3 regions of the Streptomyces sp. NPDC004051 genome follow, and region 3 is predicted to be linked to each of the others. Evidence: riboswitches for the same ligand, from Rfam matches in the RefSeq annotation. Region 3 holds a riboswitch; each other region holds the start of a gene.
What was found. A riboswitch is a leader RNA that binds a small molecule or an ion and turns the genes downstream of it on or off. The one in region 3 is predicted to bind glycine.
Positions count from the first base shown of each region.

Region 1: another riboswitch for glycine. It lies ahead of gcvP (aminomethyl-transferring glycine dehydrogenase); the one in region 3 lies ahead of gcvT (glycine cleavage system aminomethyltransferase GcvT).
Region 2: another riboswitch for glycine. It lies ahead of cycA (D-serine/D-alanine/glycine transporter); the one in region 3 lies ahead of gcvT (glycine cleavage system aminomethyltransferase GcvT).

Region 1 covers NZ_JBSGHG010000008.1:197,327-201,371, reverse strand. The annotation lists partial or broken gene ACWEQO_RS12450 (DNA polymerase IV) at 1-1,138, shown strand, start outside; gene ACWEQO_RS12445 (PRC-barrel domain-containing protein) at 1,054-1,431, opposite strand; glycine riboswitch at 1,550-1,646, shown strand; gene gcvP (aminomethyl-transferring glycine dehydrogenase) at 1,819-4,045, shown strand, end outside.
Region 2 covers NZ_JBSGHG010000010.1:182,080-186,124, forward strand. The annotation lists gene ACWEQO_RS14200 (aldo/keto reductase) at 1-200, opposite strand, end outside; gene cycA (D-serine/D-alanine/glycine transporter) at 386-1,870, opposite strand; glycine riboswitch at 2,181-2,272, opposite strand; glycine riboswitch at 2,273-2,369, opposite strand; gene ACWEQO_RS14210 (YceI family protein) at 2,508-3,386, opposite strand; gene ACWEQO_RS14215 (restriction endonuclease) at 3,886-4,045, shown strand, end outside.
Region 3 covers NZ_JBSGHG010000009.1:3,050-7,094, reverse strand. The annotation lists gene ACWEQO_RS12535 (enhanced serine sensitivity protein SseB C-terminal domain-containing protein) at 1-250, opposite strand, end outside; gene ACWEQO_RS12530 (enhanced serine sensitivity protein SseB) at 391-1,182, opposite strand; gene ACWEQO_RS12525 (AAA family ATPase) at 1,312-1,977, opposite strand; glycine riboswitch at 2,196-2,293, shown strand; glycine riboswitch at 2,294-2,416, shown strand; gene gcvT (glycine cleavage system aminomethyltransferase GcvT) at 2,484-3,611, shown strand; gene gcvH (glycine cleavage system protein GcvH) at 3,765-4,045, shown strand, end outside.

The DNA.
Region 1 (4,045 bases), on a different contig from region 3:
ACCGGGTCCGTCGGGCTCGCCGCCTCCAAGATGCTGGCGAAGATCGCCTCGGAGCAGGCGAAGCCCGACGGACTGGTGCTCATCGAGCCGGGGAGGGAGCGGGCCCTGCTGGCGCCGCTCCCGGTCCGGACGCTGCCGGGGGTGGGGCCCGCCACCGGTGACCACCTGCGCAGGGCCGGGATCCACACGGTCGAAGAGCTCGCCGAGGCCGGGGAGGACGAGCTGGTGCGGTTGCTCGGCAAGGCACACGGACACGCGCTGTACGCCATGGCCCTGGCACGGGACGAACGGCCCGTGGTGGCCGAGCGGGAGACGAAGTCGGTGTCGGTCGAGGACACGTACGACGTGGACATCCACGACCGGGTGCGGGTCGGGACGGAGGTACGGAGGCTCGCCGACCGCTGTGTGAGCAGACTGCGGGGAGCGGGGCTGGCGGGACGGACCATCGTGCTGAAGGTGCGGCGCTACGACTTCTCGACGCTCACCCGGTCCGAGACGCTGCGGGGCCCCACGGACGATCCGGCGGTGGTGCGCGAGGCGGCGGCGCGGTTGTTGGGCTCGGTCGACACGACAGGCGGGGTACGGCTGCTGGGCGTGGGAGTCAGTGGACTCGCGGACTACACCCAGGAGGACCTGTTCGCGCAGGCGGCGGAGGTCCGGGGGGAGGAGTCGCCGGGCGAGGAGGAGCAGTCGGCCGCGCCCAGGGAGGAAGAACAGCGGACGAGCGCGGGGCGGAGCTGGCCGGCCGGGCACGATGTGCGGCACAGCGAGTACGGGCACGGGTGGGTCCAGGGCAGCGGCCTGGGCCGGGTCACGGTCCGGTTCGAGACGCCCGGCTCGGCGGTGGGACGGGTGAAGACCTTCCGCACCGACGACCCGGCCCTGCAACCGGCGGATCCGCTGCCACTGGTGGACCGAAGTCCCGGGGAGGGCGAGAGGCCGCGGGTCGGCGCGGAGACGAGCGACGGCTCGGGAGCGGCCCGGGGGAGCATGGACCCGGGGCACTCGCAGGTGTGAGGGGGCCGTGGGCTTCGTGCTTCCGGCTCCGAGGGCTCAGGCCGGGTGGTCGTCCCGGTCGGCGAGTGTGCCGAAGTCGTGGTCCGGAAGCGGGGGAGGCGCGGAGATGTCCAGACCGTAGTGGTGGTAGAGCTGGAGTTCCTGCTCGGGGGAGAGGTGGCGGCCCACGCCGAAGTCGGGGGCGTCCTTGATCAGGGCGCGTTCGAAGGGAATGTGGAGGCTGCCGTCTATCAGCTCGCTCGGCTCCAGGGGGACGAAGGCGTCCCTGCTGAACAGGCCGGTGCGTATCGCCGCCCACTCGGGTATGCCGGTGGCGTCGTCGAGATAGACCTCGTCGATGGTGCCGATCCGGGTTCCGTTGCGGTCGAACGCTTTACGGCCGATCAGGTTGCGCGGATCGATGTCGGTCTGCACGGGCCCTCCACTGGTCGCAATCCGCAGTCATTCGTCAGCACTACGAAACGGCACAATCGGTCCGGCGGCCACTCGAAGGTACGGGGGTTGCCCTCGCTGGTACGCTGACAGCGGCTGCTGACCCCGTGCGGGAGAGTCCTCCGGACACCATCGGAGGGCGCCGAAGGAGCAAATCCTCCCCGGAAACTCTCAGGCCCACGTACCGCATGGACGAGGTCACTCTGGAAAGCAGGGCGGGTGTCGACGGCTCCCGCTCTCACCGACGGTGAAAGCCGGGCGCCCTGCGGCGGTCCGGTGAAGCTCTCAGGTCGAGATGACAGAGGGGGAGGCCGTCCGGGCACCCGTCATGGTGCCCCTCGAAGGTCGTCAGACCAGGAGGCCTCCACAATGACCGCCCACCGCATTCCCCTCTCCGAGCTCGAACAGGGAACGCCCTTCGAGCAGCGTCACATCGGCCCCGACCACGAGGCCCGCGCCAAAATGCTCGCGCAGGTGGGCTACGGCTCGCTCGACGAGCTGACGGCCGCGGCGGTCCCGGATGTGATCAAGAACGCCGACGCACTCGACCTGCCGGGCGCCCGGACCGAGCCCGAGGTGCTGGCCGAACTCCGGTCGCTGGCCGACCGCAACGAGGTGCTCGGCTCCATGATCGGGCTCGGGTACTACGGGACCTTCACGCCGCCCGTCATCCTGCGCAACGTGATGGAGAACCCCGCCTGGTACACGGCCTACACGCCCTACCAGCCGGAGATCTCGCAGGGACGGCTCGAGGCGCTGCTGAACTTCCAGACCATGGTGGCCGAACTGACCGGCCTGCCGACCTCCGGGGCCTCACTGCTCGACGAGGGCACGGCCGCCGCCGAGGCGATGGCGCTCTCGCGGCGCATGGGCAAGAACAAGAACGGCCTGTTCCTGGTCGACGCGGACGCGCTGCCGCAGACGATCGCCGTGATCGAGACCCGTGCCGAGCCGACCGGCGTCGAGGTTGTCGTCGCCGACCTGAGCGAGGGCATCCCCGCCGAGATCGCCGAGCGCAAGATCAACGGTGTGCTGATCCAGTACCCGGGCGCCTCCGGAGCCGTGCGTGACATCAAGCCGGTGATCGACCGGGCGCACGAGCTGGGCGCGCTGGTCACCGTCGCCGCCGATCTGCTCGCCCTCACGCTGCTGACGTCGCCCGGCGAACTCGGCGCGGACATCGCGGTCGGCACGACCCAGCGCTTCGGTGTGCCCATGGGGTTCGGCGGACCGCACGCCGGATACATGGCCGTGCACGAGAAGATGGCGCGCAGCCTGCCCGGACGGCTCGTCGGCGTCTCCGTCGACGCGGACGGCGACCAGGCCTACCGGCTCGCGCTCCAGACCCGTGAGCAGCACATCCGCCGGGAGAAGGCCACCAGCAACATCTGCACCGCCCAGGTGCTGCTCGCCGTGATGGCAGGCATGTACGCCGTCTACCACGGCCCCGAAGGGCTGCGGACCATCGCGTGGCGCACCCACCGTTACGCGACCGTCCTCGCCGAGGGGCTCCGGGCCGGCGGCGTGGAGATCGTCCACGGCTCCTACTTCGACACGCTGACCGTGCGGGTCCCGGGGCGGGGTGCCGAGATCGTCGCCGCGGCGCGGGACAACGGCGTCAACCTGCTCCTCGTCGACGCCGACCACGTCTCGATCGCCTGCGACGAGACCACCACACGGGCCAGGCTCGCCGCGGTGTGGAGCGCCTTCGGCGTCGAGGCCGGCGTCTCCGACGTCGCGGCCCTGGACGCGGCGGCGCCCGACACCCTGCCGGACGCCCTGCTGCGCACCGACGAATACCTGACGCACCCCGTCTTCCACCAGCACCGATCCGAGACCGCGATGCTGCGCTACCTGCGTCGGCTCGCCGACCGCGACTACGCGCTGGACCGCGGGATGATCCCGCTGGGCTCCTGCACCATGAAGCTCAACGCGACCACGGAGATGGAGCCGATCACCTGGCCCGAGTTCGGGCAGCTGCACCCCTTCGCGCCGGCCGAGCAGGCCGAGGGCTACCTCACGCTCATCCACGAACTGGAGGAGCGTCTCGCCGAGGTCACCGGCTACGACAAGGTGAGCCTCCAGCCCAACGCGGGTTCCCAGGGCGAACTGGCCGGGCTGCTCGCCGTGCGCGGCTACCACCGGGCCAACGGCGACGAGCAGCGCACCGTCTGCCTCATCCCGTCCTCCGCGCACGGCACCAACGCCGCCAGCGCCGTCATGGCGGGGATGAAGGTCGTCGTCGTGAAGACCGCCGAGGACGGCGAGGTCGACATGGCCGACCTGCGGGCGAAGATCGAGCAGTACCGCGACGAACTGTCGGTGCTGATGATCACGTACCCGTCGACGCACGGTGTGTTCGAGGAGCACGTCGCCGAGATCTGCGCGGCGGTGCACGAGGCCGGCGGCCAGGTGTACGTGGACGGCGCGAACCTCAACGCACTGGTCGGGCTGGCCAAGCCCGGACACTTCGGCGGCGACGTCTCGCACCTGAACCTGCACAAGACCTTCTGCATCCCGCACGGTGGCGGCGGCCCCGGCGTGGGCCCGGTCGGGGTGCGGTCGCACCTGGCGCCGTACCTGCCGAACCACCCGC
Region 2 (4,045 bases), on a different contig from region 3:
ATCGCCTCGCCGATCAGTGACTCGTTGGTGAGCGGCCCGTACATCTGCGCGGTGTCGAGAAAGTTCACCCCGAGGTCCAGGGCGCGCCGGACGGTCGCGATCGCCTCCTCCCGGTCGGTGGATCCGTAGAAGGCGGACATACCCATGCACCCCAGGCCGATGGCCGATACCTGAAGGTCCCGCAGACTGCGCTTCTGCATGCCGTCTCCCAGTCTTTTCCGCACCCGCGTTCATCGGTCGGCCGACACCGAGCCGCTCATCCATTTAGCGACGGATTCCGCTCCCCGGCATCCCGTGAGAGGCGCCGGACGACACGGGCACCGCTGCCTCCAGGCACGCCGCGGCCCTCCCGGAACCTCGGTTCCGGGAGGGCCGCGGCGTCACCTCAGTGCAGGGGCTGTTCCGGGGAGCCCGTCACTGCCGCCGTCTGCCGGGCCTGACGGCGGCGGTGACGGAGCACCGTCCACGCGATGCCGAGGACGACGAACCACACCGGGGTCACCAGCAGCGCCTGCAGGGTGTCCTCCTTCTGGGTCAGCGCCCAGACGAGGAACGCGAAGAAGGCGAGTACGACGTAGCACATGACGACGCCGCCGGGCATCTTGAACGTCGACGCCTCGTGCAGGTGGGGACGGCGCCTGCGGTACACGAGGTAGCAGATCAGGATGATCGACCAGACGAACATGAACAGCAGGGCCGAGATGGTGGTCACCAGCGTGAAGGCCTCGATGATCGAGTCGCCCATGGTGACCATGACGACGCCGGGGAGCAGGAAGAGACCGGACAGGAGCAGGGCGTTGACCGGTACCTTCCGGGAGGTGAGCCTGCCGAACCGTGCCGGTGCGTCGCCTTCGTGAGCCAGGCCGTAGACCATCCGTGAGGTGGAGTAGATGCCCGAGTTCGCGGACGAGGCGGCGGAGGTCAGTACCACGAAGTTGATCACGGAGGCGGCGATGCCGAGGCCGGCCAGTGTGAACATCACGACGAAGGGGCTGCGGTCCGGGCTGATCTGGCGCCAGGGAGTGACGGAGATGATCGCGATCAGGGCGACCACGTAGAACAGCATCACGCGCACCGGGATCGAGTTGATCGCCTTGGGCAGGTTCCGCTCCGGGTTCTTGGTCTCCGCAGCGGTGGTGCCGACCAGTTCGATGCCGACGAAGGCGAAGGTCGCGATCTGGAATCCCGCGACGAACCCCATGGGACCGGTGGGGAAGAAGCCGCCGTCGTTCCAGAGGTTGGAGAAGCTCGCGGTGGTGCCCCCGGGCGCCTGGAAGCCGCCCAGCACCATGCCGAATCCGACGACGATCAGCGTCACGATGGCGATGATCTTGATCAGTGCGAACCAGAACTCGGTCTCACCGAACGCCTTCACCGTGGGCAGGTTCAGGACGATCAGCAGGACGACCGCCGCGAGCGCCGGAATCCACAGCGCGAGCCCTTCCCACCAGTACGACACGTACCCGGCGATCGCGATGACGTCGGCGACACCGGTGACGATCCAGCAGAACCAGTAGGTCCATCCCGTGAAGAAGCCGGCCCACGGTCCGAGGAGGTCCGAGGCGAAGTCGGCGAAGGACTTGTAGCGCAGGTTGGAGAGCAGCAGCTCTCCCATCGCCCGCATCACGAAGAACAGCATCGCGCCGATGATCATGTAAACGAAGATCACCGAGGGGCCGGCCAGTGAGATCGTCTTGCCCGATCCCATGAACAGGCCGGTGCCGATGGCGCCGCCGATCGCGATCAGCTGGATGTGCCGGTTGGACAACTGCCGGGAGAGGTGCTGTTCACCTGTGGGGGAGGAGGGCTGTCCGGGATCCGCCTCGGGCTTCGGGGCGGTGGTCGGGACGGCTTTGCTGCTGTTGTGCATGTGCGAACCTCGTGGATCTTCGGTGCGTGCGGGCCGGGACAGGCGTGTCCTGGAAGACGACCGCACACGTATGAGGGGAGCGAGTGGGCACAAAGAGTCGGCATGAGTGAGGGAGCGACCGGCGGGAAAAGTGCCGGGCACGCCGAACACGCCTTCAGGGAGCGTGGGCCCAGGAGGGCCGTGGGGGAGAGCCGGAGCTCAGTCGGGATGCCGGCGGGCGGCAGGCGGCCGGCGGTGGGGTAACGAGAAAGCCATCGGGGGGTCCTCAGGAGTCGGGCACGGGCAGGAACCCGCGCTGCCGAGCGGAGCCTCCCCCTCTGTCATGGAGCCTGAGAGCTTCGCCGCGGAGGTCCGCGGCTTGCACCGTGGGCGAGGCACGGGAGCGCCTGCTTTCCAGAGGTGCCTGCCCGAGCGGTAGGGGTGCCTGAGAGTTTCCGGGGAGGTGTTGCTCCTTCGGCGCCCGGGTCTGGCTGACCCGGTGCTCTCCCGCAGCGGGATGAGCGGCGATGTGAGGCTAGGCCCGCACCGGCGGCCGGTCAAGAGCTGCGAGAACGATGATCGTTTACTGCCGGGCAGGGCGGTGTTCCAGGACCGTGCCGCCTTCCCGAGGGCGCGGGCGCGGGGGCAGGCCGGCCGGTCAGCTCTGGGGTACGACCTGCACGTCGATGTCGACCCGGATGGTGGGGCCGACGGCGGCGATACCCCGCGCCAGCATCGTCTGCCAGCTCACCTGGAAGTCGTCGCGGTGCAGTTCGGCGGTGGCCCGGCAGACCGCCCGGGCCTCGCCCTGCATGCCGTTGCCGAGCCCGAGGTACTCCACGTCCAGCGTGACCGTACGGGCCACCCCGCGCAGCCACAACTCGCCGATGACGTCCCACCGGTTGCCGCCCCGGGGCACGAAGCGGTCGCTGTAGAACTCGATGGTGGGAAACCGCTCCACGGCCAGGAAGTCCGCCGACCGCAGATGGTCGTCACGCATCCTCATGTTGGTGTCGATGGATCCCGCGTCGATCACCACGTGCATCGCCGTCTGCGCCGCGTCGCCGGCGATCCGCACCACCCCGGCGAAGGAGTTGAACCGGCCGTGCACCCGGGCCATCCCGATGTGCTGTGCGGTGCAGACGATCGAGGAGTGCGCCAGATCGATCTCCCAGTCACCCGGCGCGGGCATCTCCAGCGGCTGTGCCGCCTGCAGGGTCACGTCGCCGAGCGAGGTGAGGGAGTTCTCGGTGACCGTGCACGGCACCCGGTACGGCAGGTACCCCCCGGCGGACACCGTGAGCCGGTACTCTCCCGCCGGAATCGTGGCCACGAACGATCCGAAGGGATCCGTCCCACCCTCGACCAGTGTGCGTCCCACGGTGTCGTTGATCGCGTACCGGGCGTTCGGCACCGGCTCGTCGGCCGGGCCGAGAACCCGGCAGCTCAGCACCCCGGCATCGGAGGGAGTCTGCACAGCTGCCAGGGGGCCTGTCTGACGCTGTTTCGTTCTGCTTGCCAGCCAGCGGCCCATCATGTGCGACACCCTCTGCATAACGTCAAGAACACCGATCGCCGGACGCACATTCGATCACCCCCGAGGCTTTGGATGCAATAGGCAGCTACCCTGGGCCCTTCCAGTCCGGCCGCGTGGCCGGGGACGCCGGCGGACGAGGTCTGCACGGCACGACGAAGCTCCCGGCGGACAGGCTCTCGATCAAGATCACCCACCCGCCCTCGGCTCCTCTGTCCGGTCACCCCCTTCGACGTCTGACGAGACGGCCCGGGGCCCGACGTCGGACCTTCATGGTGTTCTGTTGCTGCTGGTGTCGAGTCGGGGGATTTCCGGCCATCTGGGGCTGGTTGGGGTGTGTGAGGAGCTTCGCCGCCGCTCGTTCGTGAATTCGTGGGTTCGTGAAGGTGGCCGCAGTGCCGTGTCCGGTCGTACTCGGCAATCAGCCGCCCACATGACCTCCGGTCCTGGGCAGACGGAGGAAGTGATCTTTGCATCGATCCCGAGGAGGGGACTCATCACCGTGGCCGCCCCCGTACGTCGTACGCCGACCGTGAACCGCCGGCGCGGGTTCGACCTGCGCTCGACAGCCTTCTTCTTCGTCCTGCTGGCCGTGGTGGTGAGCGTCCTGGGATTCGGGGCCCGCACGGCGGTCGGCATCGCCGAGCGGCATCCCGGCTGGG
Region 3 (4,045 bases):
GGTTCCAGCCGCTGGCGGACAGCTCCTGGGCGGAGGTCACACAGGGCGCGTAGCCGAAGCCGTCGACCTCCATGTTCGCGTACTGGGCGTCCGGGGAACCGGCCTGACCGTGCCACAGCAGCATCCAGACATGACCGGAGGAGGGGGTCGCGAGCGCACGAAGCAACGCCTCATAGGCGTCGTAACGCCCGGGGGTCACCTGGCGCAGCATGTGCTCGACCTGCCCGGCCGCCGCGGTGCCAGCGCTCACTTTGTATCGCCCCTCCGTACAACACCCTCGCCCCAGCCAATGAACCTAGCTTAAGCCGCCCGCGGCCCGGGGGCTCCGCCCGTCCGGCGGGCGCCGGCGGGCCGAGGGGCGGGCGGCCGCCCGCGGCTCCGCCGGGCGGGTCAGCCCTCGCGCTGGTAGAAGGGGCGGACGCGGTCGCGCATCCACTCGCCGACCGGGTCCTGGGCCACGTCCAGCAGAACCAGGTTGACGGGCCACTTCACCGGCCGGAGGCCCAGCGCGCGGCCCAGGGCGTCGCCGGGGAGGCTCCGCAGATCGCCCTCCCACCGGGAGAGTTCGACCCCGATGAACAGCACCGGGTCCGCGGTCTCGATCTCGGCGAGGCAGCGGCGGGCGGTGCTGACGACACCGGTCGACTCGAACTCCGCGCCCGCGGCGGCGAGGAAGTCCACCGGATCCTCCTGCCAGTCGGGCTCGAACAGCTTGACCCGGCCGCCGCCCGCCGGATCGTCCAGCGGGCCGCGTCCGGCGCGGCACAGTTCGGCCACGGCGGGCGGCGGCAGCGGGACGCCGACCACTCCGCCGGGGTTCACCGCGATCCCGGCCTGCGGCGGCAGACCCCGCGCGAACTCCACCGCGGGCGCGACGGTGAACGACATGTGGGAGCCGACGACCTGGCGGAACTGTTCCTCGGAACTGAAGACCGGGACGTACGCCTGCCCCTCGATCTCCAGGGTGGGCAGGTCCAGCGGGCCGCTGTGCGGGCCGCCGCCGTTCGGCAGCGGAACCCAGACGGGGCTCCTGCCCAGTACCTCGATGATCCGGCCGTCCGCCGCGGGGACGCCGAGGGAGGCGGAGAGCACCTCCTCCAACTCGTTGCCGGGCCATCCTCCGTGCGGATGGGGGTGAGTCTGTGCCGGGAAGTCCGCGGAGAAGCCCGCCGGGAAGTCCATCTGCCTACCGCCTGCCTGGAACCACTGCTGTGGCTGAAAAGGCTAACCGCTGCCGCTCCGCAGCCGGCAGCCCGTGCACCCGCCCGCCCGTGCACCCGCCCGCCCGTGCCACGCCCGCCCGTGCGGTCGTCAGCCCGTGAAGTCGATGCGGCGCAGCGTGTCCGCCGCGTCCCGGTCGACCAGGACCGCCGTTCCGCAGCCCGCGGGCAGGTCGCCGCGCTCCACGGACCGCAGCAGCCGGTCGACGGCGGTGCGGTGCCGCAGGAAGGCGTACCGGGAGACACCGCGGCCGCGCTCACGCTGACCGTCCAGTGCCTGCTCCGGGGGGACGGCCAGCAGCAGCAGGTGCAGCCCCGCGCCCCGGCGGCGGGCCTCGCGGGCCAGCCAGCGGCGCACCCAGGCGTGGGTACCGCAGTCGTGCACGACGACCCCCTCGCCGGTGCGCAGGGCTCGGCGCAGCCCGGCGTAGTGGTCGAGGCGGACCAGGGGCCGGTACACCGCGTACGGCAGGAGGCGCGGCATGCGGCGGTCCCAGCGGTCGCGGGTGTCCTGGGAGTCGATCCGGGTGCCGCGCACCGCGCGCCGCATCAGCGTGGACTTGCCGCTGCCGGGCAGTCCGGTGACCACGACGAGGTCGCGGGGGCCGAAGACCAGGGCGTGCGGACCGCGGCCGGCGCACGCGCGCAGGTCGCGGACGACGGGCGCCGGCCGCGCGCCGTGGGCCTCCCCGGACGAGGGGGCCTGCTGCCCGGGCGGCGCGACACCCGTCGTGGCGTACGCCGTGGTCCTGTTCACCGTGAGTCCTCCCCTGGGGCAAGTGCCGGAGCACCCTCCCCGCCGAGTGTAAAGAGACGGTAACGGCGGACGCCTCTTCATTCCGTCCGTTTCTCGATACAGACCTGTCACAGCCCTCCGTACAGACCTGAGCACCCTGTGCTCACGAGGGAAAGGTCCCCCTGCCGAAGCCTCACGATGCGTGCAATGATGAGCGCGCCAACTGCATACCGGCCGTTTGAATCCGCGCGGGAGAGTCCCTGGCACGTTTCGCCGGGGCGCCGAAGGAGCAAGTCCCTCCCTTGAATCTCTCAGGCACCGTTACCGCGCGGGCCAGGCACATCTGAAAAGCGGGCCGCCGCGCGAGTTTCCGGTGGCTCCACCCAAGGTGCAAGCCGTGACGTCCCCTGCGCGGACGGTCATGGCGAACCTCTCAGGTTCCGATGACAGATGGGGAGGAACGTCCTCGCCCTCCCCGTGCCCGGCCCCGGCCGACGGGGGACCCCATCGCCCTGGGAGACCGACCGATGAGCAGTACCGAACTCCGCCGGACAGCGCTCGACGCCCTGCATCGTTCGCTCGGCGCCACGATGACCGACTTCGCCGGCTGGGACATGCCCCTGCGCTACGGCTCCGAGCGCGACGAGCACAACGCCGTGCGCACGAAGGCGGGCCTCTTCGACCTCTCGCACATGGGCGAGATCACCGTCACCGGCCCGCAGGCGGCGCGGTTCCTGGACTACGCCCTGATCGGCAACATCGGGACCGTCAAGCCCGGCCGCGCCCGCTACACCATGATCTGCAACGAGGACGGCGGCATCCTGGACGACCTGATCGTCTACCGGCTCGGTGCGGTCGAAGCCCCCGAGTACCTGGTCGTCGCCAACGCCTCCAACGCCCAGGTGGTGCTGGACGCCCTCGTGGAGCGGTCGGCGGGCTTCGACGCCGAGGTCCGCGACGACCGCGACGCCTACGCGCTGATCGCGGTGCAGGGCCCCGAGGCCGCCGGCATCCTCAAGAGCCTGACCGATTCGGACCTGGACGGCCTGAAGTACTACGCCGGCCTGCCCGGCACGGTCGCCGGCGTCCCCGCGCTCATCGCCCGGACCGGCTACACCGGTGAGGACGGCTTCGAGCTGTTCGTCGCGCCGGAGCACGCGGTCGGGGTGTGGCAGGCGCTGACCGAGGCGGGCGAGGGCGTGGGGGTGACCCCGTGCGGGCTGGCCTGCCGGGACACGCTGCGCCTGGAGGCCGGCATGCCGCTGTACGGCAATGAGCTGAGCGCCTCGCTGACGCCGTTCGACGCCGGGTTCGGCCGGGTCGTGAAGTTCGAGAAGGAGGGCGACTTCGTGGGCCGTGCCGCCCTGACCGAGGCCGCCGCCCGCGCCGAGCGGACCCCGCCCCGCGCCCTGGTGGGCCTGGTCGCCGAGGGCCGCCGGGTCCCGCGCGCCGGGTACCCGGTGGTGGCCGGCGGCGAGGTGATCGGCGAGGTCACCTCCGGGGCGCCCGCGCCGACGCTGGGCAAGCCGATCGCGATGGCGTACGTCGACGTGGCGCACTCGGCGCCGGGTACCCCGGGCGTGGGCGTGGACATCCGCGGCAGCCACGAGCCGTACGAGGTCGTGGCGCTGCCGTTCTACCAGCGGCAGAAGTGACACCGCCGTAGGACGTGGGCCGCGTACGCGACCGCGCCGGTCGGGGCCGTGACCTCCGCCCCCCCACCCCTCCCTTCGGCTCCATCCACCCCTTTCGTCCCCTTTCTCCGCCGTCGACCCCGGCGGTCCCTCGCACACAGGAGGATCCAGATCATGAGCAACCCCCAGCAGCTGCGTTACAGCAAGGAACACGAGTGGCTGACGGCCGCCGAGGACGGCGTGTCGACGATCGGCATCACGGAGCACGCGGCCAACGCGCTCGGCGACATCGTGTTCGTCCAGCTCCCGGACGTCGGCGACACCGTGACCGCGGGCGAGACCTGCGGCGAGCTGGAGTCGACCAAGTCGGTCAGCGACCTGTACTGCCCGGTCACCGGCGAGGTCACCGAGGTCAACGAGGACGTGGTGAACGACCCGTCGCTGGTGAACTCGGC